Regions from separate parts of the Alteromonas sp. K632G genome, predicted to be linked through region 1. Evidence: predicted binding sites of a transcription regulator. Region 1 holds the regulator's gene; each other region holds the start of a gene.
What was found. The regulator LexA, encoded in region 1, represses DNA repair genes until DNA is damaged. The targets are predictions, from matches to a motif close to TACTGTATNNNNATACAGTA.
Positions count from the first base shown of each region.

Region 2: a site for LexA is predicted at 1,722-1,741, ahead of dinB (DNA polymerase IV). Genes of this name have one in related genera too.
Region 3: a site for LexA is predicted at 1,791-1,810, ahead of imuA (translesion DNA synthesis-associated protein ImuA). Genes of this name have one in related genera too.
Region 4: a site for LexA is predicted at 1,891-1,910, ahead of uvrD (DNA helicase II). Genes of this name have one in related genera too.

Region 1 is NZ_JAGGDM010000002.1:200,102-203,778, reverse strand. Features, by position in the region: gene J5X92_RS03615 (TonB-dependent siderophore receptor) at 1-1,421, shown strand, start outside; gene lexA (transcriptional repressor LexA) at 1,579-2,205, shown strand; gene coxB (cytochrome c oxidase subunit II) at 2,852-3,677, shown strand, end outside.
Region 2 is NZ_JAGGDM010000019.1:60,472-64,148, reverse strand. Features, by position in the region: gene J5X92_RS17095 (MBL fold metallo-hydrolase) at 1-22, opposite strand, end outside; gene J5X92_RS17090 (DUF1653 domain-containing protein) at 88-351, opposite strand; gene dinB (DNA polymerase IV) at 577-1,650, opposite strand; gene nqrM ((Na+)-NQR maturation NqrM) at 1,997-2,230, opposite strand; gene J5X92_RS17075 (FAD:protein FMN transferase) at 2,241-3,272, opposite strand; gene nqrF (NADH:ubiquinone reductase (Na(+)-transporting) subunit F) at 3,339-3,677, opposite strand, start outside.
Region 3 is NZ_JAGGDM010000005.1:6,900-10,576, forward strand. Features, by position in the region: gene J5X92_RS06310 (DNA polymerase Y family protein) at 1-1,067, opposite strand, end outside; gene imuA (translesion DNA synthesis-associated protein ImuA) at 1,067-1,780, opposite strand; gene J5X92_RS06320 (hypothetical protein) at 1,899-2,414, opposite strand; gene J5X92_RS06325 (DUF885 domain-containing protein) at 2,414-3,677, opposite strand, start outside.
Region 4 is NZ_JAGGDM010000005.1:190,224-193,900, forward strand. Features, by position in the region: gene uvrD (DNA helicase II) at 1-1,838, opposite strand, end outside; gene cysE (serine O-acetyltransferase) at 2,160-2,978, shown strand; gene J5X92_RS07115 (HAD-IA family hydrolase) at 3,051-3,677, opposite strand, start outside.

The DNA.
Region 1 (3,677 bases):
CTACGGTGGTGGCATCTTACGAATACGTAAACGATGACCGTTTAGTCGATAGGGGGATTCCTTCATTAGATGGTGCGCCGCTGGAAGGCTATGACGATACCTACTTTGGTGATCCAGACTTCAACAATACTACCCTTGAAGCACATATTGCCCGCATTCGCGTTGACCATTCACTATCGCAAAATTGGAACTTGAACGGTACGGTTCAGTATGCTGACTATGACAAAGCTTATCAAAACTTGTACCCCGTTAATTTTGATGCTGATGCAGGCACAGTTACGTTAGACGGATATCGTGATACTACAACCCGTGAGAACACGTTGGTTCAATTGAACCTTATTGGGCAGTTTGCCACGGGTGATATTAACCATACCTTGCTGACGGGAATGGAATACGGCAGCCAAGATACAGAAAATGCTCGCCGTGATGCGTTTTTTGCAGACAGTCAAGACGACCAAGTATCCTTCGTGTTTAGTGACCCACTAGTTATTCCTTCAATGACGCTGACCGACCCAGTAAGAGATCGTGCTTCTGATGTCACCTTTACCTCAGCGTTTGTTCAAGATGAAATTAAACTTAACGATAATTGGATCGTGGTAGCGGGTCTTCGCTACGACAACTTCGATATCGATGTCGTAGATAGTATTGAAGTGGCTGACGGTGCAGATGATGGCAACAACGGTTTTCTATCAAGTTCTGATTCACAAGTGTCTCCGCGTGCAGGCTTAATTTACAAGCCAGCGGAATCAGTATCGATTTACGCAAGTTACAGCAAATCGTTTTTACCTCGTTCAGGTGATCAATTCCTTTCACTGTCGCTGACAAGCCAAGCGCTAGAAGCTGAAGAGTTTGAAAATAAAGAAATTGGCGTGAAGTGGAATTTATCTGACTCGCTTAGCGTGACAGCAGCGGCATTTGAAGTTGAACGTGAAAACGGCACAGCGCAAGATCCTAACAACCCGGAAGCGTCTATTTTGACCGGTACCGAAACCAAAGGTTTTGAAGTGCAGGTGGTGGGTAAACTTTCAGAACGTTGGGTAATCAATGCTGGTTACAGCAACCTTGATGGCGAAGAAATGGGTCGAATTGTAGATGGCACATTGGCGAACCGCGACTTAGCGCAGCTACCAGAACATATGCTGACGTTATGGAATCAGTATGAAGTAAATGATGAATGGCGTGTTGCATTAGGCGTGATTTATCAATCTGAGCAGTATGCTTCATTAAATAATACGGTTGAGCTACCTGACTTTGTTCGCGTAGACGCTGCACTTTATTACGACTATAGCGAAGACGTTAAAATTCAGCTAAACGTGGAAAACCTATTCGACGAAGATTATTTTCCGTCAGCACATAACGACAACAATATTGCCACCGGCGAGCCGCTTAATGCGCGTTTGAGTTTGCAATATAAGTTTTAGTCACGCTAAATAGTAGTGATATACAAAGCGGCCTTCATGGCCGCTTTTTGCGTTGTGGTTAGGTCAGTATAAAAAACATGCTTTGCAAAGCTTTGTGCTTGTCATTTCCTTTTAGGTGTATATACTTACAGGAACTGTATAGACAGACAGGTCTTTTATGCGCCCACTCACAGCAAGACAAACAGAAGTTCTCGAGCTGATAAAAACAACCATGCTCGAAACTGGCATGCCGCCTACCCGTGCAGAAATTGCCCGTCATTTAGGTTTTCGCTCTGCGAATGCCGCTGAAGAACATTTAAAAGCGTTGGCCCGAAAAGGTGTCATCGAGATTCTTCCAGGTACTTCCCGTGGTATTAAATTGAATATCCCACTTGAAGATGAAGCTCCTGAAGAAGAAGGGCTACCTCTTATTGGCCGAGTGGCTGCGGGCGAACCTATTCTAGCGCAAGAGCATATAGAATCTCATTATAAGGTCGACCCTGCCCTATTTCAGCCTCACGCCGACTTCTTGCTTCGTGTAAGCGGTATGAGTATGAAAGACATAGGTATACTTGATGGTGACTTGTTAGCCGTGCACCGCACTACGGATGTCCATAATGGGCAGGTGGTAGTGGCACGTGTCGATGAAGACGTTACCGTTAAACGCCTTGAAAAGCGTGGCCGTGAAGTGCTACTTCATGCTGAAAATGATGAATTTTCTCCTATTAAGGTCGACTTAGCTTCAGAGCCTTTTTCTATTGAAGGTATTGCCGTTGGTGTTATTCGAAATGCCGATTGGATGTAACTTTTTAGCTATTTAGTAAAGAAAGCGGCTTATAGGCCGCTTTTTTGTATGTTTACCATACCTTGCTTGCACAATAATCTTGTTTAAGCCTCAGAAATACCTTAGAGGCCAGTTGATTCGGCTCCTACATTTTATCTTCTATTTATGTCATCTTTTATAGTACTAACTACCGCTATGTCTGTTATCTATTCTGTTTGAAAAGCATTCAATATTACGTAACTACCTTTTGATTATAAGAAACTTATTACACTTTATATTCGTCGATTTCGTTCAAAATGAGCGTTTCAAACGGCCACATTAATTATCCTTATAACGCCCATACGCTGTGGCGTGATTCATTTCTCTTACTTACAACTTTTGATTAAAAATTAAACGCTGGAATTGTTTTTTCTTAGAAAAGACTAGACTTGTGCGTTTTATTGAGCAATTCTTATACTGTATTTAACAAAATAATAACAATAGCTGCAACTTTGTTTTACAACTAAAGCTGGGCAATTAAGTTAAAAGTTGGATTTCGGGTATCAGTTGCCAGAAGCGCAGCGCATTTATTGCGGTAATGCTTCTGTTATAACGGAGGTGTTGAGTGAAACGAGTAACGACACGAGCGGCGACACAAGCGACAAAGTGGCTTTACGGGCTGCCACTTTTGCTTACCTCACCACTGCTGTTTGCGGATGTAGCAACAGGTGAAGGCTCAACCATGAATTTACGTCGAGGCGCAACCGACATAAGTGGTCAAGTGTACGACCTTCATATGTTGATGTTCTTTATCTGTATCGCCATTGCCGTTGTGGTTTTTGGGGTTATGTTTACCTCAATGTACTTACACCGTAAATCCAGAGGAGCGAAGCCTGCTCACTTCCATGAAAATGTAAAAGTTGAAATTGCGTGGACAGTAGTACCTTTCATCATTCTTATTCTTATGGCTATTCCCGCCGCTAAAACCCTTATTGCGATGGAAGATACCAGTGAGCCCGATCTTACTGTTGTCGTTACAGGTTCTCAGTGGAAATGGCATTACCGATACATGGACAGAGATGTTGAGTTCTATTCGTTAATGGCGACTCAGCGAGAACAAATTGAAAACAAATTCGAGAAAGGCACGAATTATTTGCTTGAGGTCGACCGTCCACTGGTGATCCCCACAGGGCAAAAAGTGCGCTTTCTTATTACCTCAGATGACGTTATTCACTCTTGGTGGGTTCCAGATTTTGCGGTGAAAAAAGATGCTAATCCAGGGTTTATTAATGAGTCTTGGGCAAAGGTGAACGAGCCTGGTATTTATCGCGGGCAGTGCGCCGAGCTTTGCGGAAAAGATCATGGCTTTATGCCGGTAGTGGTTATCGCAAAAGAACCTGCCGAATTTGATGCGTGGATGAACGAGCAAGAAGAAGCCGCTCGCCAAGCGAAAGAAGAAGAACAACGTTTACTGTCGATGAATATGTCGATGGATGAACTAATGAAGGAAGGTA
Region 2 (3,677 bases), on a different contig from region 1:
TTCGGGTAAATTTGTGCGTCATTAGGGTTCCCTTAAAGAGTGCTTATTATTGGATAGATTTAAATACACTATGACCTAGTTTGTGGTTCAGATCATTTTTTCATCGTGTGGGATCTCACCAATATAAGCAAATCGAGGGACAGACTTACCTTCTACCACCACCTCTTCTTGAAACATACTTAATGGGCGTACCCACAGGGCTTTTTCGCCATAACATGGGCGATATACCACTAGGGAAGACTCGTCTTCTGAATGTGTCGCCACTTCGTAAACGTCGTAATCACTGCCTTTATAATGGCGGTATCGACCTGGGGTTTTGAGCTCTTGGGCTTTAGGTTCTGGGGTAGTCATGATAGCTCCTGCTTTTCACTTTTTTGTTAATTTGAATACGGTAGAATTCGGGCTCTGTTCATAAAGCGTCTGATAAGGTTGCTCAACTTTGGAGTTATTCACTTATCTACTCGGCTATCTACTCATCTAGGTACTCATCTATCTACTCATCTAGGTACTCATCTATCTACTCATCTAGGTACTCACCTATCTCGCACTTTACAACTCACCTTTCTAATCACCTATCTACTCACCCTCTAGGGGTAAAGGGAGTTGATGTATGGTTTGTGCCTCACCAAGACCAATGTGCAGACCAACTAAGCGTATACCACGGCCTTTAGCGCGCTCGTAAGCTTCTTGTAGTAGGGTATCAAAGTAATGCGCATTTAACGAAGGGCATCGATGCTCAACCGTGGTTAGCTGGAAGTCTTGAAATTTAAGTTTCACCCCTTGAGTGCGAATACGAACAGGTTTGCCTGTGCGCTTTTCATGCGCCTGTATGCGTTCCTGAAGCTTTTCTAGTAAGTGAGGCATAAAGTCGCGACATTCTTCTAATGAGTGAATATCGTTGCTTAGCGTGCGCTCTACGCCTATAGACTTACGCTCTCTTGATACTGATAGTTCTCGATCATCAATACCATGTGCACGCTCCCATAATACCGCGCCAAATTTACCTAATTCTTTTTGTATGCGCTCAAACGGGTAACTGCGCACATCGTTACAGGTGGCTAAGCCTAATCGTTGTAGCTTTTGCATTGTCACCTTACCGACCCCTGGAATTTTTTTAAGAGGCATGGCCCTTACAAAACTATCTAATTTATCAGGGGTAATGACGCAAATACCATTCGGCTTATTTTCATCGCTGGCCACTTTTGCTACGAACTTACAGGGCGCTACACCTGCCGATGCGGTTAACCCCAGCTCTGACTCTATTCGACTTCTAATTTCTTCTGCTATTAACGTAGCACTGCCACCGCAATATTGGCTATTAGTGACATCGAGGTAAGCTTCATCTAACGAAAGAGGTTCGATCAAATCGGTATAGTCGGCAAATATTTCGCGAATTCTTTGGGACTCTTTTACGTAAGCCTCCATGCGCCCTTTCACTAAGGTAAGGTTCGGGCAAAGCTTAAATGCGTAAGCGGTAGCCATGGCGGAACGAACACCATATTTACGGGCAGGATAATTACAGGTAGAAATAACCCCTCGATGTTGGGAGCTTCCACCAATGGCAATTGGGATATTACGTAACGCAGGGTTGTCACGCATTTCAACCGCAGCATAAAAGCAGTCCATATCTACATGGATGATTTTTCGCATGTTGTATGCTCCCAAACTGCCCCTAAGCCGCCCCTAAGTGGCTAGCTCTAGTATACAAGCCTTTAAAAAAAGGCTGTATGTAAAAACAGTATTCTAGAACATATCAGTAACGCTTACCACTATATACGATGATAGTAAGTAACTACTTTGCGCTAACTATGAATGAACGGGCAAAATAGGCGTATCGTTTTAGATAAAAAAAGCGCGGTAAGCTTACCGCCTATCGCGCTTTTATCTATGAACGGTTATTACAGTGTAGTGAATTTCAACATCTTGCAAGTCCTTGGTATGAAAGGCTCTATTTATTAGCGCCCACTGACATCACCAGGTTAACTACACCATCAGATTAAAGGATCTGATTCTGTTTCCATTCATTCAATTTCTTTTCTCTCGCTTCTTCTTTTTCCATACGAGACTTTTTGCGGTCGCAAGGCTCTGGGCAATCACATGCTTTCGCGATACCTAATGCGCCTAATCCACCGCAACTACCTGAGATAGTTTTGCGCTGCACCACGTAGCCAACAGCCATGGCGAGTACCATAGTGAGGAAGAAACCGAATGCTAAAATAAACGTAGACATAGCCTACTCCTTAATTATTTACTTCTACCAGTTTATCAAATTCTGGCGTGGCATACTCTTCAAATCCGTCTGCCGTGCGACGAATGAGGAATACAGCAAGTTGTTCTTGCTCTGCAAGGTCGATTGCACGTTGCCACCCCATAACATTGAACGCTGTGGCTAAGCCATCAGCAATCATTGAAGATGGGTTTACTACCGTAACCGATACCAAATCATGGGTTATCGGCGAGCCGGTATTCGGATCAATCAAATGAGAGTAGCGTTTACCGTCTTCTTCGTAATAGTTACGGTAATCGCCCGAAGTCGCTATAGCATTAGTACCAATAGACACCACTTTTTGGACCGCGCGTTCTGTCGTAACCGGCTTTTCAATCGCAATTAGCCATTCACTGCCATCGCCGCGTTCGCCTTTAACCCGCATTTCACCGCCAATCTCTACAAGGTAATGTTGTAAGTGATGAGCATCTAAAATCGCTGCCACTTCATCAACACCATAACCTTTAGCAATCGTTGATAAATCAACGTAAAGCATAGGATTTGCCTTCATAAGACCGGTTGGCGTTGTAGATAATTTCTCATAGCCTACATAATCTCGTACTGCATCGATATCGGCTTGGGTTGGCACTTTTTCAGGGCGTTTATTCGGACCGAACCCCCACAAATTGACCAAGGGGCCTACCGTAACATCTAGCACGCCGTCACTCAAACGAGCCAACCGGAGTGCTTCGTTAACTACCGTTAGTGTCTCTTTAGACACCTCGAAGTTATCAGAATAACGATATTGGTTAAATCGAGATAACTCAGATGTTGTGTCGTAGGTAGACATCAATTTATTAATATTAACTAGCTTTGCATCAATCTCTTCCTGCAAGCCTTCAACTTCTTTTTCACCTTCCGCAAGCACATACTTAACATTATAAGTCGTGCCCATGGTTTGGCCTTGCAGATGCGCTACTGCAAGCGGTTTGTCGCTGCAACTTGCTATCATTAGAATACTGATAGCGATAATAGCTAACGCTATACGTGCAAAAAATCGAATCACGTTTATGGTCCTTTAACTAAACAAAAAGGGGGCTCTCGCCCCCTTTCTTACCTAATGGATTTCGGATTAACCACCGAAGTCATCAAGCATTATATTTTCGTCTTCAACACCTAGTTCTTTCAACATGTTGATAACGGCTGCGTTCATCATAGGTGGTCCACACATGTAGAACTCACAATCTTCTGGCGCAGGGTGGTCTTTCAAATAGTTCTCAAGAAGAACTTGGTGAATGAACCCAGTATAACCTTCCCAGTTGTCCTCAGGCTGAGGATCTGAAAGGGCTACATGCCATTTGAAGTTATCGTTTTCTGCAGCTAACTCATCGAAGTCTTCTGTATAGAACATTTCACGAAGTGAACGTGCACCGTACCAGAAGCTCATCTTACGATCTGTTTTTAAGCGACG
Region 3 (3,677 bases), on a different contig from region 1:
TGTTTTTGTGCCACGGTGGTAAATCGATGTGAAAAGAAATCGTTTCCATCGTTCTCAATGGACTCGAATTGCTGGCAAGTTAGGGATATAGCAACGGCGGGTTCCGGCAGTAGAAGCGTCTCAATTTTAAGTTCAACCAGTGCCAACCAGTCCTTTTGTGCAGCAAAAGGCATAGCCCCATTAACCTCTATTGATAAGGGCTCTTCTTCTCTAAAGTGCACGCGAAAAATAATAGATGAGGTGAGTAAGTTTCGTGCGCGTAAGTAGTGTTCTAGCGTAACTAGTAGGGACTTAATACTCGGTAATAAGTGTTGAGTGTTTTCCACTTCAAACGATAAATTTTTTAACTGCTTGAAGCTTATCGATGGCCTGAATAAAACGTATTTGGGAAAGGTTTCCCCCCGCAGTGCGGTTAAATAGCGAATAGTATCGTTTGAAAATCGTTGCCCAAGTTCATGGACGGGAAGTTTAAGTAGTTGGCCTACCTGTCTAACACCGACTTTAGCAAGTGTGGCAATGGTTTTCGAATCAAGGGCAGTTTGTTCTAGCTTACAGCGTGACAATAACAGAGTTATGTTTTCTTTATTATCGGTATAGCGATTGGTTTTATTTTTAGCGAGAAGGCGTGCTGCATCCACTCCCCATGCAGTGGCGAAATAAAAGTGAATACCAGCAGAATGTAGCTCGTTTGTAAGTACATGCCATAAAGCGTCAAGACCACCGTAATACTGCAGTAAATTGTCTAGTCGAATAGCAATGGCGTTGTGAGCATCAATCACAATGTCTGAAGCGAGTGGGTATAACCGATGTGCAAGAAAGAGAAGGGTCTCTTTTTCAGCTTCGCGATTAAACGCTAGAATGCGCACGTGAGGGCAAAGCGCAGCCGCTTGTGCAAGCCCTTGACCGCATTCAACACCTTCGTTTATAGCCTGAGAATTAGCTTGAACTACTTGGTTGCTTTGTTCGTGATAAACCACAGTAGGTATATCACCGTCTGTGAAGCCGCCATCTTTTTTATGGGAATCAAGAGTTAACTGATAGCAGTAAAAGTAAGCCCATAGCATCATTAAATCACCGAGTGTAATGCTGGCTCGGTGTTCTTATTATTTTGCATGGCTGATTGAATGGCGCGGTTGTTAGGGGTCCATGAATGGGGGAGCACGATATCGGATACGGGCCATCCATGACGCTGTTTAATAATGTTAACAACCAATTGCGCATCACGAAGATGCAGACTTAAATCTAGGGTAATTGGAAAAGAAGCCCTTTGTTGGTTAGGGGAAGTAAACAGTAAGCACAGCGTATCGTTATGCGATGCCGCCACTTGCAAACGCCGAGCAGCTTTTGCATCCATGGTGTTATTCCAAAGCAAAACACAATGACAAGCTGCACTTTTTAAGCATTGCTCTGCTGCCCACAAGGCTTCTTGATCTGTTTTTGGAAGCACGACGATGACTTGTTCTAAGTCTACGCCTAAACTGCTTAACCAAGGCGCTTGGAGCTGGGCGGGTGGTTTTATAAATACACGTAGTTTGTGCGTGCGATGCGTAGTTAAAACGTGTTTAAAAAGGCTGATTTCTCCAATACCCGTTAGTGATGCAATTCTTACGACGCCTGATGTGGCGATACCACCGTGCAGGGCTTCATCCAATATAAGATTACCCAGCAAAAACTTGTTTTCGCTTACAGGCTTCTCTCGAGCTCGCCATATATGAGGGTGCTTATCAAAAAGCGCTGCCTTTGAACGAACTTCATCAATGGGTGAAATAGGAATATTCATAACACCATAATACTGTATATGTGTACAGTATTATAGTGTAGAGGTTTGTCTTTTCAAGATGGGTGAAATAGTTAAGGCTGTGAGGACATCTAACTATTTGAAAAAAATGCTTAAATAATTACGCCGTACTGGCATCGCTGCTAGCAGGGCTTTTTTTAGTGTTACCTCCCACCGAGCTAGTTATTAATTGGCAGGCTGCAATAAAACCATCAGCGCTGTTTTTAGACCAAGCCATACGAATGGGGCCAGGCATTTCTTTAATCACGTCTCGCACATCGCTTTGTGATACCTCGGTGCTGCTTAATGCAGAATCTAATGCTTCTTCTAACGTAGCGCCTTTTTCACAGCACGCCATTACAATACTAGAGAAGTTAAGCATAAGCGGCATAAGAGCAGTATGTTGTTGCTGACTTATCAGGCGGCTTTTATAAGCACTTTCGATACGAGCTGAATAAGTTTTTTCTAGCGCATCAGTAACTAACAGTAAATTTTTATAAGCATGGTTAACTTTATTACCATTTTGTTTTGCAGATGAGCGCGTAAGCGTAAGTTCACGTTGTAGCGTTTGCACACGAAGCGCTAGATAAATCAAAAACAGGACAAGTAGTCCTATGATCCCGAATGCAAATATCATTATCTTGCCGCCTTTTGTTCTTCTATGAATTGGTTAATTTTTTGCTCTAAAATGAATAATGGCACAGAACCATTTTCTAATACTGCTCGGTGAAATTTACGTACATCGAAATGCTGACCTAGCGCAACCTCAGCCTTTTCACGTAGCGCCTTTATTTTAATTTCACCAATTTTATAAGATAGGGCTTGTGCTGGCCATGATATGTATCGGTCTATCTCAGTATTCACATTATGCTCTGACAAAGCCGTATTGGACATCATAAAATCAACAGCTCTTTCGCGGCTCCATCCCATGGTGTGCATGCCGGTATCTACGACAAGGCGACACGCGCGCCACATTTCGTAGCTTAAGCGACCGAAATTATCATAGGGGTCTTCATAAATACCCGCTTCAATCCCTAAGAATTCAGAATACAAACCCCAACCTTCACCAAAAGCTGAAATATAAGTGTTGCGGCGTACCATGGGTAAATTTTCTAATTCCGCCGCTAAAGATATTTGCAAATGATGCCCAGGCACAGCCTCGTGCAAGGTAAGAGCTGGAAGGGCATAAAGCGGACGCTTATCTAGCGCATAAGTATTTACCCAGTAGTAACCGGGTTGATCGTCTCGACTAGGGTGAATATAACGACCCGTGGTGTACTTCGGGGCGATACTATCGGGTACAGGAGCAACGCCATAAGGCGTACGAGGTAAATATTCAAAGAGCGAAGGTAATTTTGCGTCCATCTTTTTCGCAATAAAAGAAGCCTCTTTTAGCAGCTCTTCTGCGCTGGAGGCATAAAACTGCGGATCTTCACGTAAAAAGGTAATGAACTCATTAGTACTGCCATCGAATTCAAGGCTATCTACCACGCTTTGCATTTCAGCTCGAATACGCTTTACTTCTTTTAAGCCAAGAGTATGAATGTCTTCGGGGCTCATATCTGTGGTGGTGTAGTGCTTGGCGCGGTTAGCGTAATAAGCTTTGCCATCAGGCCATTCGTTAGCAGCAATGGCGGCTCGGGCGCCAGGAATATACTCATCAACCATGAAGTCATAAAATGCTTGGTAAGCAGGGAAAACGCTGGTGGTAATGGCTTTTTGGCCTAGTTGGGCTAACGCAGCTTGTTGTGAAGCATCAATATGTTTTGGAAATCGAGTAAATGGACTGTAGAAGCCACTTTTCACTGGGTCGTCCATAATATAAGCGGCTACCGCATCTTCGAAGCCTTTAAGAACCACTTTAGGTTGGGTGTAACCCTCTTTTAGCCCTTGGCGCATA
Region 4 (3,677 bases), on a different contig from region 1:
ATATATAGCTTTTCCATGGCGCGAGTCATGCCCACGTAACACAGGCGGCGTTCTTCTTCCATTCTGCCTGGTTCATCATTGGTCATCTGGCTTGGAAACATGCCTTCTTCGACACCGGCCATAAATACCATAGGGAATTCGAGCCCCTTTGCGGTGTGAATCGTCATCATCTGCACCGCATCTTGATCGGTGCCCGCCTGGGTTTCGCCTGCTTCTAACGAGGCGTGAGCAAGAAAGGCAGAAAGCGGCGTCATTTCTTCTGCTTCATCAGGTACGGTAAATTGCTTACACGCGGTAACCAATTCTTCTAAGTTTTCCAGTCGCGCTTGGGCTTTTTCGCCGCGTTCGGCTTGATACATGGCGTATAAGCCTGACTGCCTAATGGCCACGTCGGCGTGTTTTTCTAAAGGCTCGTCTACAGTAGCTTGTTCAAGCTCGGTAACTAACAGCACAAAACTTTGAAGGGCATTAAGTGCACGGCCTTTGAGCGCGTTTTCGTTAATGAGTAGTTGGCTAGCCTGCCACATAGAGCAATTATGTGTTCTGGCGGCTTCTCGTACCTGTGAGAGGGTTTTTTCACCCATACCGCGAGTTGGCGTGTTCACTACACGTTCAAAGGCGGCATCGTCATGAGGATGATTCATCATACGAAGGTAGCCAAGTGCATCTTTAATTTCTTGGCGTTCGAAGAATCGAAGGCCGCCATAAATGCGATACGGTGTACCTTGGTGCAGTAAGGCTTCTTCTAATACCCGCGACTGGGCGTTATTGCGATATAAAATGGCAGTGTCTTTTAACGCATTGCCTTGGTTCAGCCAGTCTTTAATTTTCGACACAATAAAGCGGGCTTCATCTAACTCATTAAACCCCGCATAAACAGAGATGGGCTCGCCATCGTTGCCGTCTGTCCAAAGCTCTTTGCCTAAACGGCCCGTATTATTATCAATAACCGTGTTGGCGGCTTTCAAAATGGTACCGGTAGAACGGTAGTTTTGTTCTAATCGAATGGTTGTGGGGTTATTGAAATCTTTCAAGAAGTGCTGAATATTATCAACATTCGCGCCACGCCAGCCGTAAATAGATTGGTCGTCATCGCCCACAATCATGATATTGTTTTGATTGCCGCTACACAGCATGCGTAGCCATGCGTACTGAATGTTGTTGGTATCTTGGAATTCGTCAACTAATACGGCGCGGAAACGTCGTTGGTAATTAGCGAGCACTTCTGGGTTTTTAGCCCAAAGTTCGTGTGCACGCAATAATAGCTCGGCAAAATCCACAAGCCCTGAGCGGTCGCACGCGTCTTGATACGCGGCGTAAATTTCACGCATCTTTTGTTGGGTTTGGTCATTGTGGGTTTCAATATGTTGAGGGCGCAGGCCTTCGTCTTTATTGCCGTTGATATACCACTGAATTTGACGGGGCACCCAGTGCTTTTCGTCTAAATTCATGGCTTTTAAAATACGTTTAATCAAACGGTATTGGTCGTCTGAGTCAAGAATTTGGAAGTTTTCAGGCAAATTAGCTTCTGCATGGTGGGCGCGAAGCAGCCTGTGAGCTAATCCGTGGAAAGTACCAATCCACATATTATTCAGACCACGACCCATCAACGACTCTATTCGGCCACGCATTTCTTTCGCGGCCTTATTCGTAAAGGTTACGGCCAGAATGGAAAACGGGGCAATATTTTCCACTTCCATTAACCATGCTATGCGATGCACCAACACCCGAGTTTTGCCACTTCCTGCGCCAGCTAATATGAGGGCGTTAGAAAGAGGGGCTGCTACCGCTTCACGTTGTTTATCGTTAAGCTCGTCAAGCAGTCGGGATACATCCATAATATGGTCAACCTAATTTGTCTAGTTTCAATGCTGCAACATTATGCCAGCTGACTGTGAATTTATACAGGCCTGTTTGATGAAGCTTAGCGGCTAGGGGGAATTTTTAGCGATGAACTTAGCCTTGTTTAGACGACACCAGCGGTATTCACGGGCAGGTTATCGATAAGTTGAACAATTTTCACGCTTGAAGCGTAGTCTGTAGGTGTTGTTTTAACTGTGGCTCATGTACACTTCGAGCCATTATGTTGCCTAATACAATGTAGGCCTTTTACCCGCATTTAAGTGGGCTCTGAACTTTATTTTTACAGGAACTGCCTCATGCACGCACTCTCTCCATCGACTGACTTTTGGTTATCGTTAAAAAAAGAAGCGCAAACTGTGGCAGAAAGCGAGCCGCTACTAGCAAGCTATGTTCACGCCTGTATTTCAGCACATCATAATTTTGAATCGTCGTTAAGCTTTATATTATCAAGCAAAATGGCTGATGAAGTGATGCCGGCTATTGCCATTCGTGAAGTGTTCGATGAAGCCTATTTGTTAGAGCCGTCAATTAGTGAGTCGGCAATGGCAGATATTAATGCTATTCGTGCCCGAGACGCCGCAGTAGATGATTTCTTAGTGCCATTGCTGCACTTCAAAGGGTTCCACGCAGTGCAAGTTCACCGCATGGCGCATTACTTGTGGTTGCATGGTAGACATCAACTTGCTTTGTTCTTACAAAGCCGTAATTCGGCTACCTTCGGCGTGGATATTCACCCTGCCGCTAAAATAGGTAAAGGGGTGATGTTCGATCACGCTACCGGAATTGTGGTGGGTGAAACCGCAGTTATAGAAGACAACGTGTCTATTTTGCAAAGCGTAACGCTTGGCGGAACTGGGAACGAGTCGGGTGACCGTCACCCTAAAATTCGCCAAGGCGTGTTAGTAGGTGCGGGTGCTAAAATTCTTGGCAATATCGAAATTGGCGAAGGCTCTAAAGTGGGAGCGGGTAGTGTTGTGTTAGACAATGTACCGCCGCACGTTACAGTAGTCGGTGTGCCGGCTAAAGTGGTTGGACGCCCAGTATGCCAGCGCCCTTGCGATTCTATGCGCCAAAACGTGTTAGAAGACAATCAGCCTTACTCGCAAAAGCCTTAAACGCGCCAGTACTTTAAGAGCAAGTACTTTAAGCGCCAGTACCTTAAGAGAAAGCGCTACTTACTGATTTACTTACAAGAAGTAAGCTAACTCGTCTAACGAATCTAATGCCACGTGAGGGAGTACAGATGCTCTCTCACGGGGTAAATGCATTTCTCGGTTGCATGCAAACCAAGCAGACTGAAACCCCGCATTTATCGCCCCATACACATCTTTAATAATGTTATCGCCCACGTGCAATATATTTTCCGGCGCATCGCCTATAAAGCTTGCTGCTTCATCGAACATAGCCCGTGAAGGTTTCATAGGTCGGCTAGTACTGGCATGTAAAATGGTATCGAAATAAGGCGTAATACCTATTTGGTCAGCGTTTACATTGCCGTTAGTAATACCTACCAGTGTCATATTTTCACTTAAAATTGATAAGGTTTTATGCACATCATCAGCCAAATCAAACTCGCTTCTGGCATGATAAAAACAGTCGAAACAGGCTTGCACGGCAGCATCTAACGTGTGGGTGTCTTGGGGTGGAATATCATGTATCAAAGCCGCATTTAACACCGCTAAGCGAAGTTTTCCCATATCAGATGAATAAGTAGGATTGGCCGTAATAGCATCCCGCTTTAGCTGTTGCCAGTGTGTAGGAGTTAATGCTGCTGCTTTGGGGTGATACTGCTTTAAATGCGTATTCAATGCTGC